2 regions of the Ottowia sp. SB7-C50 genome follow, and region 1 is predicted to be linked to the other one. Evidence: predicted binding sites of a transcription regulator. Region 1 holds the regulator's gene; the other holds the start of a gene.
The links. Region 1 encodes sigma-54, which starts transcription at its own class of promoters, with help from an activator protein. Its sites were predicted from a motif close to TGGCANGNAANCTGCTTT; they were not measured.
Positions count from the first base shown of each region.

Region 2: R0D99_RS16610 (TorF family putative porin) is a predicted target of sigma-54. The motif match lies at 2,142-2,159, and genes of this name have one in related genera.

Region 1 covers NZ_CP136995.1:334,915-339,939, reverse strand. Annotated here, with positions in the region: gene R0D99_RS01600 (THUMP domain-containing class I SAM-dependent RNA methyltransferase) at 1-1,228, opposite strand, end outside; gene rpoN (RNA polymerase factor sigma-54) at 1,281-2,972, opposite strand; gene lptB (LPS export ABC transporter ATP-binding protein) at 3,058-3,819, opposite strand; gene lptA (lipopolysaccharide transport periplasmic protein LptA) at 3,837-4,484, opposite strand; gene R0D99_RS01580 (thiol:disulfide interchange protein DsbA/DsbL) at 4,609-5,025, opposite strand, start outside.
Region 2 covers NZ_CP136995.1:3,469,623-3,474,647, forward strand. Annotated here, with positions in the region: gene amt (ammonium transporter) at 1-872, opposite strand, end outside; gene glnK (P-II family nitrogen regulator) at 914-1,252, opposite strand; gene R0D99_RS16610 (TorF family putative porin) at 1,319-2,104, opposite strand; gene R0D99_RS16615 (YifB family Mg chelatase-like AAA ATPase) at 2,387-3,928, shown strand; gene R0D99_RS16620 (tripartite tricarboxylate transporter substrate binding protein) at 4,062-5,025, shown strand, end outside.

The DNA of each region.
Region 1 (5,025 bases):
ATTCCTTCAGCCGCAGGCGGCCGGGCAGCTTCAGGTCGGGCGTCAGCAACCAGGCCGTCCAGCCGGCGTAGTGGCTCTTCCAGTGCGCGGCCAGGCGCGTGAAGAACTCATCGCCCGCATTGACTTCGGCCGCCGTGCGGGCCGCGCCGTCGGCGCCGCGCTGGTGGGCCAACGTGCCGCTCTGAAAGGCTTCGCGCCCGTGCCCCTTCTGCCCCGCCACGCCGGCGGCGGCGATGCGCTCGCCATACGGCGGGTTCATCAGCAGCACGCCGGGCTGCGCGGTGGGTGGCATGCGCTGCAGCGCGTCGCCGCCGCGCAATTGCACCGCGTGGGCGACACCGGCGCGCTCGGCGTTGCGCTGTGCAAAGTCGACCATGCGGTGGGCGACGTCGCTGCCGAACACGTGAATGGCGCCATCCTTCAAGCCCAAAGCGCCTCCAGCGCTTGCCTGATCAGCGTGAGCAGCTTCTTTTTTTATAGCATTCCACTGCGCCGCGTCGAACGGACGCAGGCGCTCGAACCCGAAGCGCCGCTGCCCGCCAGCCGGCAGGCCCAGGCGCAGTTGCGCCGCCTCGATGACGATGGTGCCGCTGCCGCAGCAGGGGTCGTACAGCGGCGAGTCGACCACGCGCCGCTCGGCCGGCAGCCACCAGCCGCTGGCGGCCAGCATGGCGGCGGCCAGCGTCTCCTTCAGCGGCGCGTCGCCCTTGTCCTGCCGCCAGCCGCGCTTGAACAGCGGCTCGCCGCTGGTGTCGATGTACAGCGTGGCGTGCGTGGCGTCCAGGTGCGCGACGACGCGCACCTGCGGCGCGTGCGTGTCGATGCTGGGGCGCACGCCGCCCGCGTGGGCGCGAAACCGGTCGGCTACCGCGTCCTTCACGCGCAGGGTGGCAAAGTTGAGGCTCTTGAGCGGACTCGCCTGCGCCGTCAGGTCGACGCGGAAGGTCTGTTGCGGCGCAAACCAGTCCTCCCACGCCGCGCCCGCTGCCAGCGCATACAGGTCCTGCTCGTCGCGGTACGGCGCATGGGCCAGCTCGATCAGCACGCGCTGCGCCAGGCGGCTGTGCAGGTTCAAGCGCTGCATCAACGCCCAGTCACCCCGCACGCGCACACCGCCGCGCACCGTCAGCAAGTCCTGGCCCACCAGGCCGCTCAGGCCGTGCACCTCATCAGCAAGAAAACCCTCGACGCCACCGGCGCAGGGAAGAAACAGGGTCAGCAATGTCATGGAGGTGTGGGAATCCAGCAAGCGCCAATGATGCCCCATGCGCCAGCCTCGATCACACGCCCCCGCGCGGCCATGTCAAATGGCCGCGGAGCAGGCCATGCGCGGGCCGCCCAAGCCGGGGTCCCCCCCCGGCGACCAGCGGCGTCCCCCTGGGGGGAAGGCGCCGCAGGCGACTCAGGGGGGGGGCCGTCCTCCTCAAGCTCGCCACCGGAATGCGCAGCGCCTCGCGGTACTTGGCTACGGTGCGGCGCGCGCAGTCGATGCCTTGCTCCTTCAGCATGTCCGCGATCTTGCTGTCGGACAGCGGCTGGCTGGCATTTTCGGCGGCGATCAGTTGCCTGATGAGCGCGCGCACCGCCGTGCTGCTGGCGTTGCCGCCGGCTTCGGTGGCCAGGGCGGAGCCGAAGAAATACTTCAGCTCGAACGTGCCGCGCGGCGTGGCCATGTACTTGGCGGTGGTCACGCGCGAGATGGTCGATTCGTGCACGCCCAGTTCATCGGCCAGTTCGCGCTGCACCATAGGGCGCATCGCCACCTCGCCATGCACGAAGAAGTTGCGCTGCCGCTCGACGATGGCCGTGGCCACGCGCAGGATAGTGTCGAAGCGCTGCTGGATGTTCTTGATGAACCAGCGCGCTTCCTGCAGCCGGCTGGCCAGCGCCTGGTGGCCTTCGCCGCCCTTGCCGCCGCGCAGCGCGCTGGCGTAGAGGTCGTGCACGCGCAGGCGCGGCATCACGTCAGGGTTGAGCTGTACGCGAAAGCGCTGCACGCCGCCCGCGCCGCTGGCGGTGACGATGACGTCGGGCACGATGGCGTTGCGCTCGACGTCGGCAAAGGGCCGGCCGGGCTTGGGGTCGAGCCGCGCGATCAGCGCCATGGCGGCGCGCACCGCGTCTTCGGCGTCGCCCGTCAGCTGCGCCAGCTTTTTCGCGTCGCGCCGCGCCAGCAGGTCGAGCACACCGGGCTGGGCGCACACCTTCAGCGCGCTGGCGATCACCGCCTGCTCGCTGGCCGGCACGTCGCGCTCGGCCTGGCGGCTTTTCAATTGCAGCGTCAGGCATTCGGCCAGGTGGCGCGCGCCCACGCCGGGCGGCTCCAGCGATTGCAGCAGCTTCAGCGCCAGGCTGAAGCGGTGCACCAGTTCTTCCAGCTCCTCCAGGTCGTCGCCCTCGTCGGTCAGCGTGGCGGCCAGCTGGGCGAGCGAGTCTTCCAGATAACCGTCGTCGTTCAGCGACTCGATGAGAAAGTGCAGCGCCGCCCGGTCTTCGGGCGACAGCCGCAATGCCAGCGCCTGGCGGTGCAGGTGCTCGGTCAGCGACTCGTGCGGGCCGCCGCGCTCGCCCGGGTCCAGTTCGTCGTCGCCGTCCGCCCCGCGGGCGCGCGCCGGGGCATCGCCGCCCCATTCGCTGTCGTCGGGCGTGACCTCGACGCTGCCGTCGCCGTCCCAGCTGTCGGGCAACAGGCTGTCGACGGGGGCGTCGCCGGCGGCGCTGGGGTCGTCTGTGGTGGACGCCGCTTCATGGATGCGGTCGCCTTCGCTGACGCGCGTGTCGGCACGGGCCAGCCCGAATTCCTCGCGCGGCGCGGCGTCGTCCTCGCGCTCGAGAAACGGGTTGTCGTCCAGCATCTGCTCGACTTCGCTGGCGAGTTCCAGCGTGGACAGCTGCAGCAGGCGGATCGACTGCTGCAGTTGCGGCGTCAGCGCCAGATGCTGCGAAACGCGCAGCGACAGGCCGGGCTTCATGCGGTCCTTGCAGCGGGCATCGGCCTTGTGCCCCCTCGCGCAGCAGCGGCGGGCAGGCGCGCCAGCGACTCAGGGGCGTGAGCTGTCACAACCTGAAATGCTCGCCCAGGTAGACGCGCCGCACCTCGGGGTTGTCGACGATGTCGGCTGGTGTGCCGGTCGCCAGCACGCGGCCTTCGCTGATGATGACCGCGTGGTCGCAGATGCCCAGCGTCTCGCGCACGTTGTGGTCGGTGATCAGCACGCCGATGCCGCGGTCCTTCAGGAAGGCGATGATGCGCTGGATCTCGATCACGGCGATGGGGTCGATGCCCGCGAATGGCTCGTCCAGCAGGATGAAGCGCGGCTGCGTGGCCAGCGCGCGCGCGATTTCGACGCGCCGGCGCTCGCCGCCCGACAGCGCCGGCGCGGGCGAATCGCGCAGCGAATTCACGTGCAGCTGCTCCAGCAGCTCGGTCAGGCGGCGCTCGATCTCGGCGCGCGGCAGCGCGCGGCCATCGGGGCCGACCTGCAATTCGAGCACGGCACGCACGTTCTCGGCCACGGTGAGCTTGCGGAAGATCGACGCTTCCTGCGGCAGATACGACAGGCCCAGGCGCGAGCGCTGGTGGATCGGCATGTGCTCGATCGACCGGCCATCAATGGTGATGCTGCCCGCGTCGGCGCGCACCAGGCCGACGATCATGTAGAACGACGTGGTCTTGCCGGCGCCGTTGGGGCCCAGCAGGCCCACCACCTCGCCGTTGGCGACGTCGAGCGACACGTCGTGCACCACGCGGCGCGCGCCGTAGTTCTTGCGCAGGCCGCGCACTGCCAGCCGGCTCTGGCCCGCATCGACCGCCGGCATTTCCGCGACCGCCACCTTCACCCGCCTGCCCCTGCTGGCAGCCGGTCGGCCGGGCGCAGCGGCACGGCAGCGGGCGCCGACGGCGGCGCGGCGGGCGCGGCACCGCTGGGGTTGCGCGGTGCCAGCGTGGCGCGCACGCGGCCGCCCGGCGCGGCCGAAGGCGCACCATCGGCGCGCGGCGCGCCGTCGACGGTGTAGACCTCGGTGGTGTTGTTGTAGACGATCACGCTGCCCAGCACCTGGTCCTGCAGCGTGGCGCCGGCCAGCCGGCGCATTTCGGCGCGGCGCAGAAAGCGCACCGTGTCGGCCTTGCCGTCGTATTCGATGGTTTCGCCTTCGCCTTCGATGAATTCGTCGACGCCTTCGCGCTTCTGGCGGAAGAAGGCGCGCTTGCCGGGCTCGGCGAACATGGTGCCGAACTGGTTGCCGTTGGCGTCCTGCCGCACTTCCAGCCGGGCGCCGCGCATCACGATGGTGCCCTTGGTCACCACCACGCGGCCGGTGAAGGTGGATAGCTGCTTCTGATCCTCATAGCGCAGGGCATCGGACTCGATGTTCATGGGCTTGTCGCGGTCGGCGCGCTCGGCCCAGGCCGACGTCGCGCCCAGGGCCAAGGCCATCGCCCACGCCAGCGCAGCTACAGAGGTAAAAAACGGGTGCTTCATCAAAGGCACGCTTTTTGCTTGATCGATGCGTTTCATTGTAGGGCGGTTCGACCGGCCGGCCCGCGGCGTGCGCATGAAAAAAGCCCGCCAGGGCGGGCTTTGGGGGGCACGCGCGGCGCCGCGATCAGCGCTTGCGCTCCTGTGCGATCAGGTTGTTGGCGATCTGGATCATGCGCTCGAATCCGCCGGCCATGGAGCCGTCGGTGTAGTACTTGCCCGCAATGCCCAGCGCCGGCGTGCCTTCGACCTTGTAGGCCTCCTGCAACTGCACCGCGCGGCGCAGCTTGCTGGCCACGCCGAAGGACTTGTAGGCTTCCTCGAACTTGGCGCGGTCCACGCCCTGCTCGGCGATCCAGGGGAACAGCACCTCGGGCTTGTCGACGCGCTTGCGCTCGGTCTGCAGGGCGTCGAACACCTTGCCGTGCACTTTTTCCAGCGCGGCCGGACCCATGGTCTCCAGCGCGTAGTAGATGCGCTGCAGCGGCTCGAAGCTGGTCTGGAAGCCCACGTGCACCAGGCGCACGTTCACGTCCTTCGGCGC
Region 2 (5,025 bases), 480 kb from region 1:
GTCAGCGTCAGGCTGTGCGGCGCCATCGCCTCGCGGCCGTAGCCGATGCGCTTGCCGATCATGAACGCGCCCACCAGGCCCGCCACGGCGGCGTTGATGTGCACCACGGTGCCGCCGGCAAAGTCCAGCGCGCCCCATTGCCAGATCAGCCCGGCCTTGGCGTTCAACGTGTCGACCACCTCCTTGCCGGTGTAGGCGTCCGGGCCTTGCCAGAACCACACCATGTGCGCGATGGGCAGGTAGCTGAAGGTGAACCAGATCACCATGAAGGCCAGCACCGCGCTGAACTTGGCGCGCTCGGCAAAGGCGCCGACGATCAGCGTGCAGGTGATGGCGGCAAACGTGGCCTGGAAGGCAGCGAACACGACTTCCGGAATCACCACGCCCTTGCTGAAGGTGGCAGCGTTGGCAAAGGTGCCCGTGGCCGGGTCCCAGATGCCGCTCATCAGCAGCCGGTCGAAGCCGCCGAAGACGGCATTGCCCTCGGTGAAGGCAACCGAGTAGCCGTACAGGAACCACAGCACGATGATGAGCGAGAAGGTGACGAACACCTGCATCAGCACGCTCAGCATGTTCTTGCTGCGCACCAGACCGCCGTAGAACAGCGCCAGGCCGGGAATCGTCATCAGGATCACCAGCAGCGTGCTGACCATCATCCACGCCGTGTCGCCCTTGTTGGGCACGGGCACTGGCGCGCTGACGGCAGCGATTGGGGCGGCAATTGCTGCAGAAACAATAGCTGTAGCGTTAGTCACAGCGGGCGCAAACGCCGCACTGGCCGCGATGGCGGGGGCTGCCGGCGCATCCGCCGCGAAGGCCGACGCGCACAGCAGGGACAAAATCAACAGGCAAAGCGATACCAGTCGTCGCATGAGGACGCTCCAAAAAAGGGGGAGTGAAAAAGGCTGGGGCGTTACAGCGCTTCGGCGCCGGTCTCGCCGGTGCGGATGCGAACGACCTGCTCGATGTCGGTGACGAAGATCTTGCCGTCGCCGATCTTTCCGGTGCGCGCGGATTGCTCGATGCACTCGACCACCTGGTCGACCACGGCGTCGTCCACGGCGGCCTCGATCTTCACCTTGGGCAGGAAGTCGACCACGTATTCGGCGCCGCGGTACAGCTCGGTGTGGCCCTTCTGGCGACCGAAGCCCTTGACCTCGGTGACGGTAATGCCCTGCACCCCCACCTGCGACAGGGCCTCGCGCACCTCATCCAGCTTGAAGGGTTTGATGACGGCGGTGACCATTTTCATGTTGCTTTCCTTTTGATAGCTGCCTGCGCTTGTCAGGCAAGCGCGGCAGGCCCATTTGTTCGATATTCAGAAGCTGTACTTGAGGCCCGCCACCAGCATGGCGCGGCCGGTGAAGCGGCCCGCGGGCGTGGTGTACAGCGCCTTGTCGGCGTTGGTGCCGATGAGCGCGGCGCTGGCCGACAGGCCGTTGCCGAAGTCCTTGGCCAGGGTGACGCCGTAGTCGGTGTACGAATAGGCGCTGTTGTGGCGCACCCACTGGCGGCCCACATGCGGCACCACCGACCAGCCGCTGCCCAGGTCGACGTTGGCCGACAGGTCGAGGTAGCCGCTGTGCTGGCTGTCGGCAAAGCCGAACAGGTTGCTCAGCGCGTGCGAATACTTGGCGGTGAACAGGCCGTAGGTCAGCGCACCGTAGACCTCGGTGGTGTTGGCGCTCACCGCCAGGCGGTTGCTGGGGTACTGATAGCGCAGCAGGCCGACGTCGTAGGCCAGGCCCGAACTGCCCAGCGTGCCCTTGTAGCCGCCGTAGATGTCCCATTCGAGCGGCGCGCCGCCGCCGGCGTCCTTGATCCATTGGATGGTGGTCAGCCAGGTGCCCACGTACAGGCCGCTGGTGTGCGCATAGTCGGCCCCGGCGCTGACGGCGGGCTGCAGACGGCTTTGCGAGATGCCGCGGTAGCGGTAGTCGCTGGCCAGGCCAGCGTTGAACGACAGCGTGTTGGCGGCGGGCGGCGCCTGCTCGGTGGTGGCGTCGGTGGCGCTGCGCTCCTGCGCGGTCGCCGTGCCCGTCAGGCCCCACAGCACGCACGTGCAGGCCAGGATTTTCCAGATGGTGTGCTTAGAGGATTTCACTTCCGCTCCTTTTGAATTGAACAAGTTGAACCACAGGCAAGCAGGGACCGTGCCAGCGCATCGCTGCGGGTCGCGCCCGCCCGCCATGCGCCCGCATGGCGACGAAGCCCGCAAACGGTGCAGCGCCAAGCCAGGGCGCACACGCGCCGTGCACCAAAACAGGCTGCGCGCCGGCCGTGGGGCGCGCAGGGTCGTGCACGACGCAGCAGCGTACACCGCGTTACATTCGCAGCGTACGCGCCGCTCCGCCCATGGGGCGCCGCAGGAAGGGAATCGACCACGATGGGTTTGAGTCTGGTGCAAAGCCGCGCCCTGATGGGGCTGGCCGCGCCCGCCGTGACGGTGGAGGTGCATCTGGCCAACGGCCTGCCCAGCTTCACGCTGGTGGGCCTGGCCGACGTGGAAGTGAAGGAAGCGCGCGAGCGCGTGCGCAGCGCGCTGCAGAACAGCGGGCTGGCGTTTCCGCACAACCAGCGCATCACCGTCAACCTGGCGCCGGCCGATCTGCCCAAGGATTCGGGCCGCTTCGACCTGCCGATTGCGCTGGGCATCCTGGCGGCCAGCGGCCAGATCGACGGCGCGCGGCTGGCCGGGTGGGAATTTGCCGGCGAGCTGTCGCTGTCGGGCGAACTGCGCCCGGTGCGCGGCGCGCTGGCCGTGGCGGTGGCGCTGCAGCAGGCGGGCGTCGACGCGCAACTGGTGCTGCCGCCCGGCAGCGCCGAAGAAGCCGCGCTGGTGCCCGGCCTGCGCGTGCACCGCGCGCGCCATCTGCTGGACGTGGTGGCCCGCTTTCTGCCGGAAGGCGCCATGCCGCCCGACGCGCTGCCTGCCGACGGCTTTGCCCGCGTGCCCCCCGCCGCGCGCAGCACGCCGCCGGCCTATCCCGACCTGGCCGACGTGAAGGGCCAGGCGGCCGCCCGGCGCGCACTGGAAATCGCCGCCGCCGGCGGCCATTCGCTGCTGATGGTCGGCCCGCCCGGCACCGGCAAGTCCATGCTGGCGCAGCGCTTTGCCGGACTGCTGCCGCCCATGAGCGTGTCCGAAGCCCTGCAGAGCGCCGCCATCGCCAGCCTGGGCGGCGCCTTCGCGCTGGCGCAATGGGCGCAGCGCCCGACCCGCGCGCCGCACCACTCGGCCAGCGCGGTGGCACTGGTGGGCGGTGGCTCGCCCCCGCGGCCGGGCGAAATCTCGCTGGCGCACGAAGGGGTCTTGTTTCTGGACGAACTGCCGGAGTTTCCGCGTGCCGCGCTCGAAGCCCTGCGCGAGCCGCTGGAGTCGGGCCACATCACGATCAGCCGCGCGGCGCAGCGGGCCGACTTTCCGGCGCGCTTTCAACTGGTCGCGGCCATGAACCCCTGCCCCTGCGGCTACCGCGGCTCGACTGTGCGGGCCTGCCGCTGCACGCCCGACCAGGTGGCGCGCTACCAGGGCAAGCTGTCCGGGCCGCTGCTCGACCGCATCGACCTGCATGTCGAAGTCGGCGCGCTGCCGGCCGAAGAATTGCTGACCGCCGCCGCGGGCGAACCCACGTCCGCCGTGCGCGAGCGCTGCCTGGCGGCGCGCCAGCGCGCGCTGGCGCGTCAGGGCATGCCCAACCAGGCGCTGCACGGGCAGGCCATCGACGAACACGCGCGGCTGGACGATGCGGCGCGGCCCTTTCTGCACACCGCCGCCACGCGCCTGGGCTGGAGCGCACGCGCCACGCACCGCGCGCTGCGGGTGGCGCGCAGCATTGCCGACCTGGCCGGCAGCGATGCCGTGACCACCGCCCACGTGGCCGAGGCGGTGCAATACCGGCGCGCGCTGGTGGCGGCGGCGCAGTAAGCGGGCGTAGTCCCTTCCAGCCGCGTGGTCTACCGCGCGCGGCGGCCCGCCCCCACAATATTCGCAACGCCATCCACACGTTCGGCCGCACCGGCCGCGCACGCCAACCCGTTTGTCGAAGGAGCTTCTCACCATGTCCGGATCGCTTTCTTCCACCCCGCTGGCGCGACGCGCGCTGCTGCTGGCCGGCACGCTGGTGCTGGCGGCGCCGGCACTGGCGGCCGACCCCTTTCCGTCGAAGCCCGTGCGCATCATGTACCCCTTCAGCCCCGGCGGCGGCATGGAGGTGGTGCTGCGCGTGATGGCGCAGGAAATGCAGAAGTCGACCGGCCAGTCGTTTCTGGTCGACAACCGCACCGGCGGCGGCGGCTCAATTGCCGTGGCGGCCACGGTGGCCGCGCCGCCCGACGGCTACACGATCTTCGTCGGGCCGACCGGCATCAGCTCCATCACGCCGCACCTGCGCAAGCTGCCGTTCGACACGCAGCGCGACCTGGTGGGCATCGCCAAGCTGAGTGAGTTCTTCCCCGCCTTCGTCGTGCGCAACGACTTTCCGGCCAAGGGCATCGAGGAATTCATCGCCTACGCCAAGGCAAACCCCGGCAAGGTGACCTACGCCACGTCGGGCGTCGGCTCGCAAGGCCACCTGCGCGGCGAAATGCTGCAAAAAAGCTGGGGCATCAAGATGACGCACGTGCCCTACAAGGGCGCGGCCGACATCGTGACCGACCTGGTGGCCGGCCGCATCGACACCAGCCATGACGTCACCCTGCTCCAATATGTGAAGCAGGGCAAGGCGCGCCTGCTGGGCACCTTCACCGACAGGCGGCTGGAGGACTTCCCTGACGCACCGACCATCAAGGAGCTGCCGGTGCCGCAGCCCGAGCCGGGCGGCACCTGGTTCGGCGCATTCGCGCCGCGCGGCACGCCGCAGCCCGTCATCGACAAGCTGGCGGCCGAGTTCGAAAAGGCGCTGCGCCACCCCGACGTCATCGCCCGCATGAAGCCGTACGCGATGCAGCCCACATACCTGGGCCCGCGCGAATTCAAACGGCTGTGGGACGCCGATTACGCCACCTACGGCCGTGTGATCAAGG